Regions from separate parts of the Kitasatospora sp. NPDC087314 genome, predicted to be linked through region 2. Evidence: riboswitches for the same ligand, from Rfam matches in the RefSeq annotation. Region 2 holds a riboswitch; each other region holds the start of a gene.

Region 1 (3,420 bases), on a different contig from region 2:
CCCGCCCGGCCAGGTGTTCGGCGCCGACCCTGCGCAGCGCCCCCGTGCAGCGCGCGTGGTCGCCCGCGCCCGGGCCGCCCAGCCCGCGCCGGTGCGGCAGCCGGCCCATGGCGACCACCTCGGCGACCGTGAAGTCGAACTCGGCGGAGTGCTCCTGGGGCAGCGCGGCCACCCGTCGGGCGGCCGCGCGCGCGGTGAGCGCGTGCAGGTCGTCGCCGTCCAGCCGGACGGCCCCGGCGGCGGGCCGCAGCGCCCGGTAGACGCAGCGCAGCAGGGTCGACTTGCCGCTGCCGTTCGGCCCGACCAGCCCGACCACCTGCCCGGCGGCGGCGTCCAGGGTGACGTCGTGGACCAGCCGGGCGCCGGCCAGTTCGACCGAGACGGAGTCCAGGGCGAGGTCCATCAGCGGCCTCCGAAGGAGTAGCCGCGACGGCGCATCAGCAGCAGGAAGCATGGCACTCCGAGGACCGCGGTGACCACCCCGACCGGCAGTTCGGCGGGCGCCAGCAGGGTGCGCGAGACGATGTCCACCCAGACCAGCAGCAGCGCCCCGGCGAGCGGCGCGACCAGCAGTACCCGGCGGTGTCCGGCGCCGACCAGCATCCGGGCCAGGTGCGGCACCATCAGCCCGACGAAGCCGATCGCCCCGCTGACGGCGACCACCGTGCCGGTGACGGCGGCGGTCACCACGAACAGCTCGCGGCGCAGCCGGTCCGGGTCCACGCCGAGCGAGGCGGCCGTCTCGTCGCCCATGGCGAGCGCGTCCAGCCGGCCGGCCGCGCAGGCCAGGTACGCCAGACCGGCCAGCACGGTGGCGGCGGCGATCGGCACCGAGCCCCAGGTGGCGCCGCCGAGGCTGCCGAGCAGCCACATCATGGCGTCCCGGGCGGCCTCGCCGCGGGCGGCCGCGAAGACCATCAGCGCGGTGAGCGCGGAGAAGCCGTAGGAGAGCGCGGTGCCGGTGAGCACCAGCCGCAGCGGGGTGAGCCCGTAGGCCGTCCGCGCCGCGAGGTAGACCAGCACCATGGCGAGCAGCGCGGAGCCGAACGCGGAGACCGAGATGGCCCACACCCCGAGCGAGGCGAAGGCGCCGAGCAGCAGGACGGCGTTGGCGCCGACGGCCGCGCCGGAGGAGACGCCGAGCACGAAGGGGTCGGCCAGCGCGTTGCGCACCAGGGCCTGGACGGCGACCCCGGTGGCGGCCAGCCCGGCGCCGACCACGGCGGCCAGCACGGTGCGCGGCAGCCGGATCTCCCAGACGATCGCGTAGGCGGCGGCCTCGCCCGCCTCCAGCCGTCCGCCCGTCAGTCCGGCGGCCAGCAGCCGCAGGGCGCGGGGCAGGCCGATCCCGGCGGCGCCCAGTGCGACCCCGCAGACCAGTGAGAGCAGCAGGGCGGCGGCCAGACCGACGGTGAGGGGTGCGGCGGGTATGCGACGGGCGGGCGGGCTCACCGCGCCGCCGCCCACGGGTGCGGTGCTCACGCGCACCTCCGGGTGGTTCTCTCGCTCCGCTCGTCCACGGGTGCGCCTTGCCTCGGGCCGCGGGTGTGCGGGGGCGGGCGCCGGACGGGCGCGGGCCCGGGCGCCGTCCCCTCGCAGTCCACGGCGAGTTGTCGGGAGGTCGGCGGCCGAGGGCGATCGGGCTGGCACGGCCGACGGGCCGCGCTCACCGTTGCGGGTCAGCGCCGGATTCACACCGGACTTCCCCCTCGGACGCCCTGGCAGCATAACAGCCACTCAGGCCAGGCAACCCTTACCTGGGCCGCGATCGGGCGTGGACGCACGACCGCCCCCGTCCGGCGCTGCGGACGGGGGCGGTCGGGTGGCGACGCGTCAGGCTCAGGCCTGCTTGGTCTCCCAGAAGATCTTGTCGACCTCGGCGATCAGGTCCAGCAGGGCCTGGCCGGTGGCCGGGTCGGTGGACGCCTTGGCGGCCGAGGCGGCCTTCAGGGTGTCGTTGACCAGCTGGTGCAGCTGCGGGTACTTCTCGAAGTGCGGGGCCTTGAAGTAGTCGCTCCACAGCACCGAGATGTGGTGCTTGACGGCCTCGGCGCGCTGCTCCTTGATGATGATGGCGCGGGCGCGGAAGTGCGGGTCCTCGTTGGCCTGGTACTTCTCCTGGGTGGCCTTGACCGACTCGGCCTCGAGCCGCGCCTGCGCCGGGTCGTACACGCCGCAGGGCAGGTCGCAGTGGGCGTGGGCGGTGGCGCGCGGTGCAAACAGACGAGAGAACATGGGAGTCCTTCCTTAGATCGTCTTCCCGCGCCCGAGATTACCCTTCCGCCCCCGTCGTTTCGCGATCGGGCGGTGGGCCTAGGGCAAAAGGCGGACCCGCAACCGGGGTATTCCGGACATCGAACAGGGTGACGGTCCGTACGGCAGACTGGGACCGGGTGGTCCGGGAGGAGGAGTCGTGGCGCGGAGCACGGAACCGGAGGGCACGGAACCCCAGGGGCGGGGCCGGCGCGGCGGCGCGGTGCCGTTCGGGCTGGTCGACGTGGCGGGCCCGTCGATGGTCCCGACCCTGCGCGAGGGCGACCAGCTGCTGGTGCGCTACGGCGCGCCGATCCGGCCCGGCGCGGTGGTGCTCTTCCGGCACCCCTTCCAGCAGGACCTGCTGGTGGTGAAGCGGGCCGCCGAACGGCGCCCGGGGGGCTGGTGGTTGCTGTCCGACAACCGGCCGGTGGACAGCGACAGCCGCAGCTACGGCCCGGTGCCGGACGAACTGGTGCTCGGCCGGGTGCTGCTGCGGCTGCGCCCGCGCCCGGCCTGGCTGGCGCCGGGGCGCCGGCTGGAGCGGCTGCTGCTGACCACCCGGCTGGCCCGGGTGCCGGGCCTGGCCCGCCGCCTGGGCGTCTGGGCGGAGGAGCTCCAGGGCGTGTCGGACAAGCCCTAGAACGGGCGCCTACCCTGCGGCGCCGAGGGCCGCGGCCTCCGCCTCCTGGCGCTTGCGGGCCCGGTACGCGGCGACGTTGGCGCGGGTCGCGCAGCGGTCCGAGCAGTACCGGCGGGAGCGGTTGGTCGAGGTGTCCAGGTAGGCGTTGCGGCAGGGCGCGGCCTGGCAGATGCCGAGCCGGTCGGCGCCCAGCTCGGTCAGGTGGACGGCCAGGCCCATGCAGGCGACCGCGCTGAAGTGCGCGGTGGCGGTCGGGGAGTTGTCGGCCAGGTGCAGGTGCCAGCGCGGCCGGCCGGCGTCGTCCAGGAAGTCGTGCCCGGAGACCAGCGGGCTGACCGGGTACTCCATCAGCAGGCTGTTCAGCAGGTCGACGCCCCGGATCTCGTCGCCCTCGGCGGCGGCCTCGAAGACCCCGCGCAGCCTGGTGCGCACCGCCCGCAGCCGGGGCAGGTCGGATTCGTCGGCCTGCGCGGCGGCCCGTGAGGAGTCGGAGAACAGGGCGCGCACCGCGTCCACGGACGTCA
Region 2 (3,420 bases):
CGGGCGGCGGTGGCGAACTGGCCGGCGATGCCACTGATCTGATCCACGGTCAGCTCGTCGGGCCTGGTCCGCGTCGGCGTGAAGGGGATGGCGCTGGGGGCGACCGGCGTCCATCCGTGGGCTTCGCCCGGGGCGAGGGCGCGTCCGCGGTCGACCCAGGTGCGCTCGGTGGACGCCTTGCGGCCGGCGTGGGCGAGCTGGATGACCGGAACGGTGCCCTGCGCCTTCAGGAAGGCGGTGATCCGCCGGAAGGCCGTGACCTGGGCGTCGTTCCAGATGCCGAGGTCGTAGGGGGTGATGCGGCCTTCGGGGCTGACGGCCGTGGCCTCCGTGATGATCAGCCCCGTACCGCCGGTGGCGCGTGCCGCGAGGTGGGCGAAGTGCCAGTCCGTCGGCACGCCGACCGCGTCGCCGTCCGGCGCGGCGCTGTACTGGCACATCGCCGCCATCCAGATGCGGTTGGGGGCGGTCAGCGTCCTCAGGGTGTAGGGGGTGAAGAGAGTGGTGCTCATGGCGGACTCCTGGTGGGGCGAGTGGGCGGTATCCGACCGTGCGGGGGCGGGCGCCGGTCGTTAGGAGTGCGGGAGGTGTGGTGGGACACCTTCGCGAATACTTGCAGGTGCACTTTGGATGACTCGACAATAGTTGCACGCACCGATTAATTGCAAGCGCGGCGTATTGTTCGGGCCGTGCATCGCCCGCGTGTCACCAGGAGGTCCGATGAAGGTCCCAGGTCCCGATCCCCGGCCGGACGGCGGTGTCGGCGCCATCGCGGAGGCAGGTGGGCTGCGCGCCTACCAGCTGTGGCTGCACGCCGAGTACGGTCCCGTGGCGCGGTTCCAGCTGCCCGGCGCCGAGGCGGCCGTGTCGGTCGCTGACCCGGTGCTGCTGGAGGCCACGGCGCACCCGGACGGGCGGCCGGAGTGCCTGTTCGCCTTCCTGGACCCGCGGTCACCGAGGAACTGGACCGCGTGCTCGGCGACCGCGCGGCACCCGGGTATGCGGACCTCCGGCGGCTCCCGTACCTGGAGATGGTCCTGAAGGAGTCTCTGCGCCTCTACCCTCCGGGCCCGTACGGCGCGAGGGAGACCGCCGAACCGCTCGCGGTCGGCGAGTACCGGATCCCGGCCGGGACGGTGGTCTTCTACCCGTTCCGGGCCATCCAGCTGAACCCCGACCACTGGCCCGAGCCCGAGCGGTTCCGTCCCGAGCGGTTCACCCCCGAGCAGGTGGCCGGGCGCGCGCGGCTGGCCTGGGTCCCCTTCGGGCTCGGCCCGCGCAGCTGCGAGGGCGCGGGCCCGGCCATGGTCGAGTGCCGACTGCTGTTGGCCGTCCTCCTCAAGCGTTTCCGCTTCCGCCCCGTGCCGGGCCACCGGGTGGATGCGACCGAGCGGTTCGTCCGCTGGGCGGCCGACGACATCCGCATGGTCGTCACCCCGAGAAAGGCCGGGCCGCCGCCGAGGAGTTGACCCGGACCGTTGACCCGGAGCCGCTGACGCCGCCCGCCGCCCGTCGCCCGTCGCCCGCCGCCCGTCGCCCGTCGCCCGTCGCCCGCCGCCCGCCGCCCGCCGCCCGCCGCCCGCCGGCCCACCGGCCGGCGGGCTCCGTCCGCAGCGCCGCGCGTCTCAGTCCGCGGACACGTTCTCGGATTGGTGTACCAGGACCGCCGGACGCCCGATAGGCTCGCGGTGCAGCTGGTTCGCCCTGCCCGCCAGGCAGGCGCGTCGCAAGAGGGAACCCGGTGGGAATCCGGGACTGCCCCGCAGCGGTGAGTGGGAACGACCGCCGTCATACGCACTGGGCCCGGGACGGGTCTGGGAAGCGACGGCCAGTAGGTGTCCGCCCTTTCGGGGACGGCCGAGCCCGCGAGTCCGAAGACCTGCCTGTTGCCCGCGCGCGACCGATCGCGCGCGGAGATCCCGGTGACCTCGTGGGCGGGTCGGCGTACATACCAGGCGGAGACCGGCACACCTGCGGTCGGCCGCCCGGTTCGTCACCCCTTCGCGCCTTCGTCCCGTCTCCGGGGAACAGAGGAAACAGGCTCGCGAAGGAGAGTCCCTTGACAGCGAAGTCCGCAGCCGCGGCAACCCTCGCCACCGCGTACGGCTACCCCCGCCAGGGCGGCAACCGGGAACTGAAGAAGGCGATCGAGGGGTACTGGAAGGGCGCCGTCACGGCCGAGGCCCTTCTGACCACCGCGGCCGACCTGCGCCGGGAGAACTGGCGCCAGCTCGCCGACGCCGGCGTCGGCGAGGTCCCCACCGGCGACTTCTCGCTCTACGACCACGTGCTGGACACCACGGTGGCCGTCGGCGCGATCCCGGCCCGCCACCGCGCCGCGGTCGACGCCGACCCGCTGGCCGGGTACTTCGCGATGGCGCGCGGCACCCAGGAGGTGGCGCCGCTGGAGATGACCAAGTGGTTCGACACCAACTACCACTACCTGGTGCCCGAACTCGGCCCCGACACCGCCTTCACCGCCGACTCCGCGAAGCCGGTCGGGGAGCTGGAGGAGGCCGTCGCCCTCGGCCACCGGGCCCGCCCGGTGCTGGTCGGCCCGGTCACCTACCTGCTGCTGGCCAAGCCCGCGCCCGGCGTGGCCGCCGACTTCCAGCCGCTCACCCTGCTCGACCGGCTGCTGCCCGTCTACGCGGCCCTGCTGGCCGAGCTGCGCGCCGCCGGGGCCGAGTGGGTGCAGCTGGACGAGCCCGCGCTCGTCCAGGACCGCACCCCGGCCGAGCTGAACGCCGCCGCCCGTGCCTACCGTGAGCTCGGTGCCCTCACGGACCGGCCGAAGCTGCTGGTCGCGAGCTACTTCGACCGCCTCGGCCAGGCCCTGCCCGTCCTGGCCAAGGCCCCGGTCGAGGGCCTGGCGCTGGACTTCACGGGACCTGCCGCCGCCAACCTGGACGGCCTCGCCGCCGTCGGCGGGCTGCCCGGCAAGCGCCTGGTCGCGGGTGTGGTCGACGGCCGCAACATCTGGATCAACGACCTGGAGAAGTCGCTCGCCACCCTGGCGACCCTGCTCGGTCTCGCCGACACGGTCGACGTGGCACCGTCCTGCTCGCTGCTGCACGTGCCGCTGGACGCCACCGCCGAACGGGAGTTGGACCCGCAGATCGCCCGCTGGCTGGCCTTCGCCCGGCAGAAGGCGGCGGAGACCTCGCTGCTCGCCCGCGGGCTGCGCGAGGGCGTCGGCGCGATCACCGCCGAACTCGCCGCCAACCGCGCCGACCTCGCCTCCCGCGCGAACTCGCCGATCACCCGCGACCCCGCCGTCCGCTCCCGCACCGCCGCCGTCGGTGCCCAGGACACCCGTCGCGCCCAGCCGTACGCGGCCCGGGCCGAGGCCCAGCGGACCCGGCTCGGCCTGCCGTTGCTGCCGACCACCACCATCGGCTCCTTCCCGCAGACCACGGA
Region 3 (3,420 bases), on a different contig from region 2:
AGCCAGGTCGAAGTGGCGTCGGACGGCGTCCTCCCAGTCCAGCACGGTGATGCCGGGCAGGTCGTGCAGGTACTCGTCCAGGGCGCGGTCGGCGAAGGCGGATCCGGGGTTGACGGTGAAGTACCGTTCGAGGCCGTCCGGGTGCAGCAGGGTGAGGACGTCCAGGACCCGGGTGGCCGAGGTGAGGGTGCGGGCGACCGCCAGCACGCGGGCCTTGACCGGTCGGGTGTTCCAGCGGTCGGCGGGCCAGGCGTGGGGGTGGGACGGCACACCATGATCGTACTCACCCCCGGTGCCGCTCCGGGGCCGTTTCCCGAGTGTCGGTCAGCCCGAGAGCCGGTCAGCCGGTCGCCGCGGTGGGCTCGTGGTGCTCGGCGGCGGCGCACTCGTCGAGGAGGGGGCGCAGGGTGTCGTCCACGAGCCGGTAGCGCACGACGCGGCCGTCCTTGTCGCCGGTGACGACGCCGGCCGTCCGGAGCAGCCGCAGGGCCTGGGAGACGGCGGGGTCGCGCATGCCGGTGGCGACGGCGAGGTCGGTCACGGCGAGCGGGCCGGCCCGGTGGAGGGCGAGCAGGAGGGCGAGCCGTCCGGGGTCGGCGAGCAGGGAGAACCGCTCGGCCCAGGAGCGGACGTGCGCGGTGTCGCCGATCGCGGCGATGGCCTCGCAGACCCGGTGTCCGTCGATGGTGCGGTGGCCCGCGCGGTCGGCCGGTACGAGATGCATGCGCTCATTGTCGCAGGCGGGGGCGTGTGATCCTGGACACCTGCGCAGGTGCGCAGCCTTGCAAGGGTGGGGCCTGGCCCCTACGGTGTTCCCCGCCGTGGTGCTCGGGAAGACCGGTGACGGATCCTCAGGGGTCCCAGCCCGGAGCGGCCCTCGCCACTGTGATCGGGCCATCGCGATCGTCGTCGATGGAGAGTCGTCCGTACCCACGACGCCACTGGGAGCCTCGCGCGCCTGGGAAGGCGGGTACGGAATCCCCGTAAGCCAGGAGACCGGCCACGGCATCTCACGAACTGTTTCCACGAGGTGCTGGAGCGTGACCCGAAGATGACCGTGCCCGAAACCGCCGCCGCCGAGCCGACGGCGACACCGCCCGCGCTGCCCACGTTCCGCTGGAGGCGCGAGGACACCATCCGTACGGCCGGGCTGATGGGGGTGATCGTGGCCATGCACGTGGTGGCCTTCGGGACGCTCGTCTTCCTGGTGGCGCCGCACAAGTACGAGGTCGGTACCCAGGTCTTCGGGGTGGGCCTGGGGATCACCGCGTACACCCTCGGGATGCGGCACGCCTTCGACGCCGACCACATCGCGGTGATCGACAACACCACCCGCAAGCTGATGGCGGACGGCAAGCGGCCGGTCTCGGTCGGCTTCTGGTTCGCCCTCGGGCACTCCTCGATGGTGGTGATCATGGCGGCCCTGGTGGCGGGCGGCGCGCAGCTGGCCAACACCCTGATGGACGACGAGTCGACCACCCACAAGTGGCTCGGGGTGGTCGGGACGACGGCCTCCGGCGCGTTCCTCTACCTGATCGGCGCGCTCAACCTGGCCGCGCTGCTCGGCATCCTCAAGGTGTTCCGGTCGATGCGGGCCGGGTCGTACGACGAGGCGCAGCTGGAGGAGCACCTCAACTCGCGGGGGTTCATGGCCCGGGTGCTGAACCGGGCGACCCGGTCGATCACCCGGCCCGGGCAGATGTTCCCGGTGGGCATGGTGCTGGGGCTCGGCTTCGACACCGCGACCGAGGTCACCCTGATGGTGATGGCCGGGTCGGGCGCGGCGGCCGGGCTGCCCTGGTACGCGATCGTCTGCCTGCCGCTGCTGTTCGCGGCCGGGATGAGCCTGTTCGACACGCTGGACGGGACGTTCATGAACTTCGCGTACCAGTGGGCCTTCGCCAACCCGGTCCGGAAGGTGTACTACAACCTGACGATCACCGGGCTGTCGATCGCGGTGGCGTTCGTCATCGGCACCATCGAGCTGGTCGGCGTGCTGCACGAGAAGCTCGACCTGACCGACCCGGTCACCGGCTGGATCGCGGACATCTCGCTGGACAACGTCGGCTACGCGATCGCCGGGCTGTTCGTGGTGGTCTGGGCCGCGGCGATCGCGTACTGGAAGCTGGCCCGGGTGGAGAAGCGCTGGGTGGCGGCCGAGTAGGGGCCACCGGTGGTCCGACGGCGCCTCCCCCGCAGGTTCGGGGGGAGGCGCCGTCGCGTTGCCGCGGGTCAGTGCCGGTCGCCGTAGCGCTGACGGAAGCGCTCGACCCGGCCGGCGGTGTCCAGGACGCGCGACTGACCGGTGTAGAAGGGGTGGCTGGCCGAGGAGATCTCGACGTCGATCACCGGATAGGTGGTGCCGTCCTCCCACTCGATCGTGCGGTCGCCGGTGACCGTCGAGCGGGTGAGGAAGGCGAGGCCGCCGACCTTGTCGCGGAAGACGACCGGGCGGTAGGCGGGGTGGATGCCGGGCTTCATGGGTGGGCTCCTTCTCGGACGGGCGGGGGTCAGCGCTCTTCGCGGAAGTCGACGTGCCGGCCCGCGACCGGGTCGTACTTGCGCAGGACCATCCGGTCCGGGTCGTTGCGGCGGTTCTTGCGGGTCACGTACGTGTAGCCGGTGCCGGCGGTGGAGCGGAGCTTGATGACGGGGCGCAGTTCGCTGCGGGCCATGGGTGTCCTCCCGGGTGGGCGGGGTGTTCGGAATCGGGGTGTTCGGGGCCGGGGCGAAACCGTACACCGAAATGGAAGTCATTTTCATCTGGTGTAACGTGAGCTCCGTCCCGCCCATTCCCGGACGCCAGGGAGCATCCATGTCCGCCCACTGCCAACTCACCGGCCGTCGACCCGGCTTCGGCAACGCGATCTCGCACTCGCACCGCCGCACCCGCCGCCGCTTCGACCCCAACATCCAGCACAAGCGCTACTGGCTGCCCGGCGAGGGTCGGTACGTCCGGCTCACGCTCAGTGCCAAGGGCATCCGCACCATCGACACGATCGGCATCGAGGCCGCCGTCGCCCGCATCCGCGCCCGAGGGGGGAAGGTCTGATGGCCAAGCGGAGCAAGATCGCCAGGAACGAGCAGCGGCGCGCCGTCGTGGCGCGCTACGCCGAGCGCCGCGCCGAACTCAAGCGGATCATCGCCCACCCCGGCACCGCCCCCGCCGAGCGAGACGCCGCGCAGGCCGAACTCGCCCGCCAGCCCCGTGACGCCAGCGCCACCCGGATCCGCAACCGCGACGCCGTCGACGGCCGCCCGCGCGGCTACCTGCGCGCCTTCGGCCTCTCCCGGATCAACCTCCGCGCCCACGCCCACGCCGGCCACCTGCCCGGCGTCCGGAAGGCCAGCTGGTGAGCGGCGTCGACGGGCCGGACCGCCTGGCCGGAATCGGCGGCCTGGACGGGATCAAGCTGCCGG
Region 4 (3,420 bases), on a different contig from region 2:
TCGATGTCGTCCACCGTCACCGGCCGCAGCTCCGCGCCCAGCACCGGCCGGTGCTCCACCCGCTCGCCGTACTGCAGGGTCCCGCCCAGCCGGACGCCCACCGCTCCCGCGAAGGCCGCCTCCGCCTGGCCCGCGTTCGGGCTCGGATGCGCCGAGCCGTCCCGCCGCCAGACCCGCCAGGCCGTCCGCGGCTCCGGCGCGGCGGCCACCGTCAGCAGCGCCGTCAGCCGGGCGCCCGGCCAGCCCGCCAGGTCGTCCAGCCGGGCCGACGCCCAGCCGAACCGGGCGTACCGGGGCGAGCGGTGGCCCACCATCGCGTCCAGGGTGTTCACCGCGCGGAACGCCAGCAGCCCCGGCGTGCCCGCCAGCGTGCCCCAGGCCAGTGCGTTCACCACGGCGTCCGCCGTGTTCTCCGCCACCGACTCGACCACCGCCCGGGCGATCTGCGGCCCGTCCAGCGCGCTCGGATCCCGCCCGCACAGGTGCGGCAGCCGCTCCCGCGCGGCCGCCAGATCGCCCGCGGCGAGCGAACGGCCGACGGTGCGCGCCTCCCTGGTCAGCGAGGTGCCGCCGAGCACCGTCCAGGTCGCAGCGGCCGCCAGCGCGGCCCGGCCCAGCGGACGCCGGCCCACCGTACGGTCCAGGGCCACCGCGCCGGCCGTGACCGCGCCCACGCACAGCGCCGTGTACCCGGCGCCGGCCACCCGGTCGTCCCGCCACACCCGGCGCTCCAGCCGGGTCGCCGCAGCGCCGAACGCGGCCACCGGGTGGCCGCGCCGGGGATCGCCGAAGCGGGTGTCGGCGGCATAGCCCGCGACGGCGCCCAGCGCGAACGCGGCGGCGCGGGTCAGCGGGCGCACGACGGGAGCGAACGTATCGGCGGGCGCGACAGGTTCGGCGGAAGGCCGCGTGGGGTCCGGCGGGGCGGGGCAGCCTGCATCGCGTGCGTGTCCTCACTCAGGGTCCGCGCCCTGGATCGACGTAGCGGGGGCGAGAGTCTCCTGGCTTCCGGGTCGAACGCACCCCCGGGCCTTCCAGCGGCTTCTGACGGCCCGCCGTGGCAACAACAATCCGAGCGTGCTCCCCGGTGACAGTGGCGGGACCGCGCCGGACTCGCACCGGCTTCCTCTGCATGCCTCCGTTTGGCCCCAGGATCCCATCACGCGGCCGAACCGGGCGTCAACCGAGGTCACGGAGGGGTTGGTCACACGCGGGCCCCGTCGCTACCTCCGATCAGGCGGCCCGCAGGGGAATGACACCCTGTGCGATCGTCCAGCGGCCCGAAGGGGCCTCCGGGGCCGCTTCGTGCGTTCGACGGCCGCTGGCAGGCCCACGTCCGGGCGATCGCCCGGATCGTCCCGGTCCACCGGAACGACCTCGCCGCCGTCCTGACGGTGCTCCAGCAGGAGAACCAGGTCTCCTGCCACTGGGGTTCCGGGAGCTGGGGCGGCTCCCCGGACCCCGCCGCCCGGCCCGAACCCGCCCGCGACCGCCCGCTGGCGGAACGCTTCTGGGAGCTCCTCGGGCGACTCGAACCGGACGTTCCGGTCTGACGCACCTGCCGGCCCCGTCCGACCGCACCCGCTTGCCCCTCCCGTTCCCGCCCGCACCGCCGTAACCCGGACGGCCCAGTCCGGTGGCCACCCGCGAGGCCCCCCGATGAACTGGTGTACGAACACCGTCCGGTCCGAGACCAGCAGAGCGGGGAGCGATATGCGTTGGGGAACCGCGGCCGCCGTGGCGGCCGCCGCCGTCGGCGCCGGGGCCGCCGTCCTGGTGATAGGCCGCCGGGCCTCCGAACGGATGGTCCACCCGGCGAGCGCCGTCCAGGAGTCCGGCCCGGTCCGCGTGCAGAGCCTCGCCGCCGGCCGGGTCACCTTCACCCGCAGCCCCGAGAGCCTGCGCCCCGGCCGCTGGGCCGTCGAATGGGACGACCACGGCCACGCCGTCGTCGAGGACGTCCTGCACGGCGACGAGCACGGTGTCACCCGCCGCCTGGTCCGCGCCGACCGGGGCGCCCTCGCCCCCGGCACCGAGGTCCGCTTCACCCCCCGCGTCCACCTCGGCGACCCCACCGAGGCGCTCGGCCTCCCGTTCACCGACACCGCCGCCGACGGCGAACTCGGCGCCCTCCCCGCCTGGCGCCTGGACGGCAAGCGCGGTGTCTGGGTGATCCTGATCCACGGCCCCGGTGCCGACCGCCAGCAGACCCTCCCGGTCCTCCCCGTCCTGGACCGTCTCGGGCTTCCCGTCCTCGCCGTCACCTACCGCGGCGACCAGGGCGCCCCCGCCTCCCCGGACGGGCTGGGCCACTTCGGCGGGTCCGAGTGGCGCGACGTCGAGTCGGCGGTCCGGCTCGCGCTCGACAGCGGCGCCGGCCGGGTCATCCTGTACGGCTGGTCCCTCGGCGCGACCATGGCCCTCCAGACCGCCGCCCGCTCCGCCTGGGCCCACGCCATCAGCGGCCTGGTGCTGGACTCGCCGGTCCTCGACCTGCCCGCCACCGCCCGCCGCGGCGCCGCCCGGGCCGGCTACACCGGTGCCGCCGCCGAACTCGGCGCCCTCGCCGCCGAGGGCCGCACCGGCGTCGACCTCGCCGACTTCTCCCGCATCGCCGAAGGCGCCGACCTGCGCGTGCCCACCCTCCTCCTGCACAGCCCGGACGACGAGCTCGCCCCCTACGGCGCCGCGGAGCGCCTCGCCGCCGCCCGCCCCGGTGTGGTCAGCCTCCAGCCCTTCCCCGGCGCCGGCCACGCCACCCTGTGGAACTCCGCCCCCACCCACTACACCGAACTCCTCCGCCGCTGGCTCACCCCCTTGCTCTGATTCCGCCCCCCCGCGAGTCGGCGCCCGTTTCGGGATGCCGGATACGGCCTCTCCAGCCACCCGATGCGCACGCAGTGTGACCGCTCGAACGGGCACCGCGACCGGCGTTCCGGGCGTCGGGCCGGCCTGGCATGACCCCGCCACCTGTTTCCGGCCAGGCGGTTTGCCTCTGTTGCCCGATCTTGGGGAGGTGCCGTCGACGGCAGCCCGTCCGTACGGCCAACCGGATGTGACAGAAGGCCGGTACAAGGGGAAGACTGCTCGACGTGACGTCTCGGAATCCGCGCGACCGTGATGCCCCGCTCCCGCCGACGATCGGTACCGGTGCGACGGTGACCCGTCTCCCAGGTACAGCCCATCGACCCGCCGCAGGCAGGCCGGGCGGGGCCGGGGTACCCCGCCGACGAGGGCCCGCTCCGGCGCCCGGTCGAGGGCGGGTTCCCCTGCCGGACGGCTTCCCGGCGCCTGCCGAGCTGGCACCGCTGGCGCGCCGGATGCTGGTGGACGCCGTCCGGATCGCCCGCTGGGCCGGGGAGCTGGAGGAGGTAGACAAGCGGGGCGAGCTGCTGCCGGAGGACGCCCGTGCGGCGGGCC

What was found. A riboswitch is a leader RNA that binds a small molecule or an ion and turns the genes downstream of it on or off. The one in region 2 is predicted to bind cobalamin.
Region 1: another riboswitch for cobalamin. It lies ahead of ACIO5E_RS17405 (FecCD family ABC transporter permease); the one in region 2 lies ahead of metE (5-methyltetrahydropteroyltriglutamate--homocysteine S-methyltransferase).
Region 3: another riboswitch for cobalamin. It lies ahead of ACIO5E_RS13275 (HoxN/HupN/NixA family nickel/cobalt transporter); the one in region 2 lies ahead of metE (5-methyltetrahydropteroyltriglutamate--homocysteine S-methyltransferase).
Region 4: another riboswitch for cobalamin. It lies ahead of ACIO5E_RS20575 (cobalamin biosynthesis protein); the one in region 2 lies ahead of metE (5-methyltetrahydropteroyltriglutamate--homocysteine S-methyltransferase).

Annotation. Positions count from the first base shown of each region.
Region 1 is NZ_JBIUYE010000007.1:214,028-217,447, reverse strand. Features, by position in the region: gene ACIO5E_RS17410 (ABC transporter ATP-binding protein) at 1-403, opposite strand, end outside; gene ACIO5E_RS17405 (FecCD family ABC transporter permease) at 403-1,488, opposite strand; cobalamin riboswitch at 1,612-1,750, opposite strand; gene sodN (superoxide dismutase, Ni) at 1,840-2,235, opposite strand; gene sodX (nickel-type superoxide dismutase maturation protease) at 2,513-2,896, shown strand; gene ACIO5E_RS17390 (CGNR zinc finger domain-containing protein) at 2,906-3,420, opposite strand, start outside.
Region 2 is NZ_JBIUYE010000024.1:3,562-6,981, reverse strand. Features, by position in the region: gene ACIO5E_RS37010 (NADH:flavin oxidoreductase/NADH oxidase) at 1-512, opposite strand, end outside; gene ACIO5E_RS37005 (hypothetical protein) at 721-1,041, shown strand; gene ACIO5E_RS37000 (cytochrome P450) at 924-1,469, shown strand; cobalamin riboswitch at 1,713-1,886, shown strand; gene metE (5-methyltetrahydropteroyltriglutamate--homocysteine S-methyltransferase) at 2,060-3,420, shown strand, end outside.
Region 3 is NZ_JBIUYE010000005.1:275,950-279,369, forward strand. Features, by position in the region: gene ACIO5E_RS13265 (hypothetical protein) at 1-270, opposite strand, end outside; gene ACIO5E_RS13270 (ArsR/SmtB family transcription factor) at 341-724, opposite strand; cobalamin riboswitch at 806-1,020, shown strand; gene ACIO5E_RS13275 (HoxN/HupN/NixA family nickel/cobalt transporter) at 1,052-2,164, shown strand; gene ACIO5E_RS13280 (type B 50S ribosomal protein L31) at 2,233-2,481, opposite strand; gene rpmG (50S ribosomal protein L33) at 2,511-2,675, opposite strand; gene rpmB (50S ribosomal protein L28) at 2,816-3,052, shown strand; gene rpsN (30S ribosomal protein S14) at 3,052-3,357, shown strand; gene ACIO5E_RS13300 (CobW family GTP-binding protein) at 3,354-3,420, shown strand, end outside.
Region 4 is NZ_JBIUYE010000009.1:71,570-74,989, reverse strand. Features, by position in the region: gene ACIO5E_RS20575 (cobalamin biosynthesis protein) at 1-860, opposite strand, end outside; cobalamin riboswitch at 995-1,130, opposite strand; gene ACIO5E_RS20570 (hypothetical protein) at 1,263-1,553, shown strand; gene ACIO5E_RS20565 (alpha/beta hydrolase family protein) at 1,714-2,826, shown strand; gene ACIO5E_RS20560 (hypothetical protein) at 3,321-3,420, shown strand, end outside.